2 linked regions of the Pseudosulfitobacter pseudonitzschiae genome follow. The protein of the gene in region 1 binds, or shares a complex with, the protein of each later gene. Links are inferred from orthologs where the notes say so. Each region holds a gene or a part of one and is shown in the gene's direction. Other genes may lie near its edges. The genes, in order: SULPSESMR1_RS14955 and xseA.

Region 1 (2,986 bases):
CTGCTGAACATTCTGGGTGTGACCAAACAGTCGCTGAACCGCGTGCTGCGCACCCTGATTGCAGACGGGCTGGTCGAAAGCCGGGTGGGCCAGAACGACAAACGCGAACGCCACCTGTATCTGACAGAGGCGGGTCGTGCGCTGGAACAGCAACTGTCCGACGCCCAACGCGCCCGTATGCGCGCAGCTTTTCGCGAAGCCGGGCCAGACGCCGTCGGAGGGTTCCGCCGCGTGCTTGAAGCGATGATGGACCCCGAAATGCGGCGCGCTTATGCCCGCCTGAAGGAAAACGGCGCATGAGCGATTTTGACGCCCACCTGCTGGTCGTAGATGACGACGAACGCATCCGCACACTGTTGCAGAAATTCCTGATCCGGAACGGCTTTCTGGTGACCGCCGCCCGCGACGCCCAGCACGCACGGCGCATCCTGACGGGGCTGGACTTCGACATGATCATTCTTGATGTGATGATGCCCGGTGAAGACGGTCTTAGCCTGTGCCGGTCATTGCGCGAAACCAAAACCACGCCAATCCTGCTGCTGACTGCGCGCGGTGAAACAGATGCCCGCATCGAAGGATTTGAAGCCGGTGCCGACGATTACCTGCCCAAACCGTTCGAGCCAAAAGAACTGCTGCTGCGCATCAATGCCGTACTGCGGCGTATGCCCGACACCCCAGCCGAAGACAGCATGCCCAAAATCCTGCATCTGGGCGACATCCGCTATGACCTTGAACGCGGCGAGATGTGGCAGGGTCAGGACATTGTGCGTCTGACCGGCACCGAAATGCTGTTGATGAAGATATTTTCTGCACAACCCGGCAACCCGATCAGCCGCGCCAAACTGGTCGAGGAACTGGGTCGCGACCGTGGCCAGGCACAAGAACGCGCGGTTGATGTACAAATCACCCGTCTGCGTCGCAAAATCGAAAGTGACCCCAAACAACCCCGTTACCTGCAAACAGTGCGCGGCGCAGGCTATATGCTGGCACCGGACTAACTGCGCAAAAACTGCGGCTTGTCCGTCTGGCATCGGGTCGCGAACGCCGCTATGCTGCACACGAAGTAGCAAGAGGCGCCGCGCATGACCGAGACACCCGTGAACGAGATGAGCTTTGAGCAAGCGATGGCCGAACTGGAACAGGTTCTGGGCCAGCTTGAACGCGGCGATGTGGCACTGGACGAGTCGATTACGCTTTATGAACGCGGGGCAGCTCTGAAAGCGCGCTGCGAGGCCAAGCTGAAAGAAGCCGAGGAAAAAGTCGCCGCCATCACGCTGGACAGCGACGGCAACCCCACCGGCACTGCGCCCGTCGACATTCAGTAGGTCGATGTTTTCCGCCCGGCTGGCACAGGCCGCAACGCAGATCCAATCGCAGTTCGACACCGTTTTGGGCGGTTTGGATGATGTGCCCGTAACCCACGCGATGGCCCATGCCACCAAGGGTGGCAAGCGGCTGCGCGGGTTTCTGGTGCTGGAATCGGCGCGGCTGCACGGGCTGGACCCTGCCGCCGCTCTCTGGCCCGCCACCGGCATCGAGGCGATGCACGCCTATTCGCTGGTCCACGACGATCTGCCCTGTATGGACGATGACGATCTGCGACGGGGCCAGCCCACAGTTCATGTCAAATGGAATGAGGCCACCGCCATGCTGGCCGGTGATGCGCTCCATGCGCTCAGCTTTGAATTGGTCACGCACAGCGACGTCGGCCCTGCGCGCGCCGATCTCGCGCACACACTGGCACTGGCCGCCGGGCAAAGGGGCATGGTGCTGGGGCAAGCTTTGGACATTGCCGCCGAAACTGCCGATACGCCGCTGACACTGGACCAGATCGAATACCTGCAACGCGGCAAAACAGGTGCCTTGATCGAATGGTCAGCCTGTGCCGGCGCCCGTATGGCAGGGGACGATACGGCACCCTTGCGCCATTATGCCCAAGCGATGGGGCTGGCGTTCCAGATTGCCGATGATGTTCTGGACGTGACCGGCGATGCCAATACCGTTGGCAAGGCAACGCGCAAAGACGCGGATGCTGGCAAAGCCACCTTCGTGTCTCTGCTGGGTCTCGACGGGGCGAAACAGCGCGCGGCTGATCTCGTGCAATCGGCCTGCGACGCCCTAGATGTATATGGACCGGATGCCGACGTGCTGCGCGAAACCGCCGCATTTGTCATTCGCCGCGAGAAATGACAGAAGGCCGCACATGACGGACCGCCCCGACACCCCTTTGCTGGATACGATCCGGCGCCCCGCTGACATGAAACACCTCAGCGATGCCCAGCTGCATCAGCTGGCTGGTGAACTGCGCGACGAAACCGTGGCTGCGGTGTCGGTCACCGGCGGACATCTGGGCGCAGGTCTGGGTGTGGTTGAATTGACCGTGGCCCTGCACGCTGTTTTCGACACGCCGCGCGACAAGATCGTGTGGGACGTGGGGCACCAGTGCTATCCACACAAAATCCTGACCGAACGCCGCGACCGTATCCGCACGCTGCGCCAAAAGGACGGCCTGTCGGGTTTCACCAAACGCAGCGAATCCCCATATGATCCATTTGGTGCGGCCCATTCCAGCACCTCGATCAGTGCCGCGCTCGGCTTTGCCGTGGCGCGTGATCTGGGTGGCGTGACACCCGAAGGGCTGGGCGACGCGATTGCCGTGATCGGTGACGGCAGCATGAGCGCTGGCATGGCCTATGAGGCCATGAACAACGCGGGTGATCTGGGCAAACGTCTGATTGTCATCCTGAACGACAACGAAATGTCCATTGCCCCGCCTGTGGGCGCGATGTCGTCCTATCTGTCCCGTCTGTACGCCGAAGAACCGTTTCAGGATCTCAAGGCCGCCGCCAAAGGGGCTGTCAGCCTGCTGCCGCCGCCCTTTCGTGAAGGTGCGCGTCGGGCCAAGGATATCCTCAAGGGCATGGCCGTGGGCGGCACCCTGTTTGAACAGCTTGGGTTTTCCTATCTCGGGCCGATCGACGGGCAC
Region 2 (3,217 bases), 2.2 Mb from region 1 along the record:
GGCGTACAGAACGCCCTGATAGGGCATCCCGCGTTTGGCCATCTCGTCCATGCAAGGCTTGATAATCTGGTCCAGAGCGGTTTGTGCAATCGCATCCGTCAGCACCGGTGCGGGTGAATAGGCGCCCATGCCGCCGGTGTTGGGGCCGGTGTCGCCTTCGCCGACGCGCTTGTGGTCCTGGGCGGTGCCCATCGGCAGCACATCCGTGCCATCGCAAAGCACGAAGAACGAAGCCTCTTCGCCATCCATGAATTCTTCGATCACCACTTCCGCGCCCGCACCACCAAAGGCACCACCGAACATATCGTTAATCGCGGCTTCTGCCTCGGCCACGGTTTCGGCGATGATCACACCTTTGCCTGCGGCCAGTCCGTCGGCCTTGACCACGATCGGCGCGCCTTGCTGCTGCACATAGGCGCGGGCCGATGCCGCATCGGTGAAGTGGCCGTAGGCGGCCGTGTTGGCCCCGCAGGCATCGCAAATCTCTTTGGTAAAGGCTTTGGACGCTTCCAACTGCGCTGCGGCTGCACTTGGGCCAAAGACCAGTACCCCTGCGTCGCGCAGACGGTCAGCCACTCCTTTGGCCAGTGGCGCTTCGGGGCCGACAATGACGAAATCAATCGATTCTTCCTCGACCAGTGCCACCACCGCACCACCGTCTTCGATATCCAGTGACGCGCATTCCGCCATAGATTCGATGCCCGCATTGCCGGGGGCAACGATCAGTCTGTCACATTTGGGGTTTTGCACCACCGCCCATGCCAGAGCGTGTTCGCGGCCACCACTGCCGAGGATCAGAATATTCATGGCGCACACTCCTTGGCCTTTGTTGCCCCGCGTTCTAGTCTGCACGCACCCGCCACACAAGCACGCAAGGCACACCAATGGACCTGATCGACGACCCCGCCGAGGCTGGCAACTCTCCCGAGTTCAGCGTCACCGAGCTTTCCGGGGCTATCAAACGGGTGATCGAGGGCGAATTCGGCCATGTGCGCATCCGTGGCGAGGTGGGCCGCGTGTCGCGTCCGCGTTCGGGGCATGTCTATCTGGACCTCAAGGATGACCGCAGCGTGATTTCCGGTGTGATGTGGAAAGGTGTGGCCAGCCGTCTGCAAACCCAGCCCGAAGAGGGGATGGAGGTGATCGCCACGGGGCGTATCACCACCTTTGGCGGGCAGTCGAAATACCAGATCGTTATCGAAGATATCAAACCGGCGGGCATGGGCGCGCTGATGGCGCTGCTGGAAAAACGCAAGGGAATGTTGCAAGCCGAGGGGCTGTTTGATCAGGACCGCAAGCGGCCCTTGCCCTATTTGCCCGACATCATCGGCGTGGTCACGTCGCCGTCGGGGGCGGTGATCCGTGATATTCTGCATCGTCTGCGCGACCGCTTTCCGCGCAAGGTGCTGATCTGGCCGGTGGCTGTACAGGGTGAACGCTGTGCACCCGAGGTGACCCGCGCCATCGAGGGGTTCAACGCGATGACGCCTGGCGGATCGCTGCCACGGCCCGATCTGCTGATAGTGGCACGCGGCGGGGGCAGTGTGGAAGACCTGTGGGGGTTCAACGAAGAGATCGTCGCGCGCGCGGCGGCTGCATCCGATATTCCGCTGATCTCGGCGGTTGGCCACGAGACCGACACCACGCTGATCGACTTTGTGTCCGACAAACGTGCGCCGACGCCCACGGCAGCGGCGGAACTGGCCGTCCCAGTGCGCCACGAGTTGCTCGCTTGGCTGGGCGGGCAGGGCGCGCGAATGTCGCAGGCACTGTCGACCACGCTGATCCGTCGCCGTCAGCGGCTGAGCGATCTGGGCCGTGCGCTGCCCCGCCCCGAAACACTGGTGGAAAGTCCGCGACAGCGGCTGGATGTGCTGGGCGACCGTCTGGGCCCTGCGCTGATTGCCGGAGTGCAGCGGCGCAAGGTCAAGCTGTCCGAAGCGTCGGGCAGCCTGCGCCCTGCCACCCTGCGCCGCAGCGTCATGGCCGCACGGCGTGATCTGGACAAGCTGTCGGCGCGTCTGGCACCAGCGCTGAGCCGTGCGGTCGCGGCAAAATCGGAACGTTTCACCACGCGCACGGGTCGTTTCGATCCTGCCGCCATGACGGCGCAAACCGCCACGGCGCGGCGCGATCTGGACCGCCTGACCGCTGGCATCGTGCGCGCAGGGCATGGCCAGACCGAAACCCTGCGCCGCAAGATCGACGCGATGGACCGGCTGCGCGAAACGCTTAGCTACAAGGCGACCTTGGCGCGCGGCTATGCGGTGGTGCGCGGCGACGGCGATGTTGTGACAACCAAGGCGCGGGCAAAGAAATCGTCCATCCTTGAGATCGAATTTGCCGATGGCAAACTGGTGGTCGGTGGCAAGGCGGCTGCCCCGAAAAAGTCCACCGCCAAGGCACCCGATCAGGGATCGCTGTTCTAGAGGTGAAACCCTCTAGACCGTCGCCACCGGCGTCACCGGAGACCCAACTGCCGCGGGCAACCGCAAAGGCGGTGCCGTGATCAGAAACCGTGACCGCCCGTTGGCCCGCAACCAGTCGGCCAGCGGCGTCAGGTGCCACAGCTCGCCCAGCATGATGCCGTTCTTGAACAGGCAATGCTCGTGCAGGGGCAGGGTGGAACAACAGCCCTCACCCGGTGTCGCCGGATAGCCCTCGACCGCATAGTTGTCGGCGGCAATGGCGGCGACGCCGCTGTCGGTGATCCATTGCAACAGCCGCGCGTCGCGCCCGTCCAATACCGCGCAGGCGTTGTGCAGGCGATCCTCATCGGGATCTTTGTTCATGTCCAGAATCACTTGGGCAAAGCCGGTGTGCAGCACCAGCATGTCGCCTTGTTCCACGCGCACGCCATCGGCCTCCATCACGCGCATCAGCATGTCGTAATTCACCAACGTGCGATCGTCGCCAAAGTGTGCGCGCAAATCAACCATCACGCCGCGCCCCTGAATGCCGTGGGCAGCCGCGTTTTCGATGCCCAATGCGGTTGCCTGTGATGTGCTGTGCGGCTTCATGTTGGGCCCGACACCGGCATCGTCCATCGCGTCGGGGCCGATGATGTCTTCGCCTGCGCGGTAACCGTTGTAAAACACCTTGCGGGTGTTGCCGTCGCCCGTCGTGTCGAACTGCCCACCCACATGGCACAGCGCATCCCACTGCGTCGAATATTGCAGGTGCAAGATCGCCAGATCATCACACAAAACATCCGATG

Evidence for each region.
Region 2: the proteins of SULPSESMR1_RS14955 (region 1) and xseA are in contact, whole or in part, in a cryo-EM structure (PDB 8TXR), measured with the Escherichia coli proteins. The link is inferred for Pseudosulfitobacter pseudonitzschiae from one-to-one orthologs.

What each region holds. Positions count from the first base shown.
Region 1 is NZ_CP022415.1:3,030,064-3,033,049, forward strand. The notes cover bases 41-2,703. They hold SULPSESMR1_RS14955 (exodeoxyribonuclease VII small subunit), read left to right. Parts: upstream 41-1,082; coding sequence 1,083-1,325; downstream 1,326-2,703. Other genes in these bases: SULPSESMR1_RS14945 (MarR family winged helix-turn-helix transcriptional regulator), read left to right, coding at 41-300; SULPSESMR1_RS14950 (response regulator), read left to right, coding at 297-998; SULPSESMR1_RS14960 (polyprenyl synthetase family protein), read left to right, coding at 1,330-2,190; dxs (1-deoxy-D-xylulose-5-phosphate synthase), read left to right, coding at 2,204-2,703. In the rest of the region: more of SULPSESMR1_RS14945, read left to right, coding at 1-40; more of dxs, read left to right, coding at 2,704-2,986. UniProt on the Escherichia coli protein: Bidirectionally degrades single-stranded DNA into large acid-insoluble oligonucleotides, which are then degraded further into small acid-soluble oligonucleotides.
Region 2 is NZ_CP022415.1:869,102-872,318, forward strand. The notes cover bases 263-3,156. They hold xseA (exodeoxyribonuclease VII large subunit), read left to right. Parts: upstream 263-884; coding sequence 885-2,429; downstream 2,430-3,156. Other genes in these bases: purD (phosphoribosylamine--glycine ligase), read right to left, coding at 263-807; SULPSESMR1_RS04155 (cyclase family protein), read right to left, coding at 2,442-3,156. Also shown: more of purD, read right to left, coding at 1-262; more of SULPSESMR1_RS04155, read right to left, coding at 3,157-3,217. UniProt on the Escherichia coli protein: Bidirectionally degrades single-stranded DNA into large acid-insoluble oligonucleotides, which are then degraded further into small acid-soluble oligonucleotides.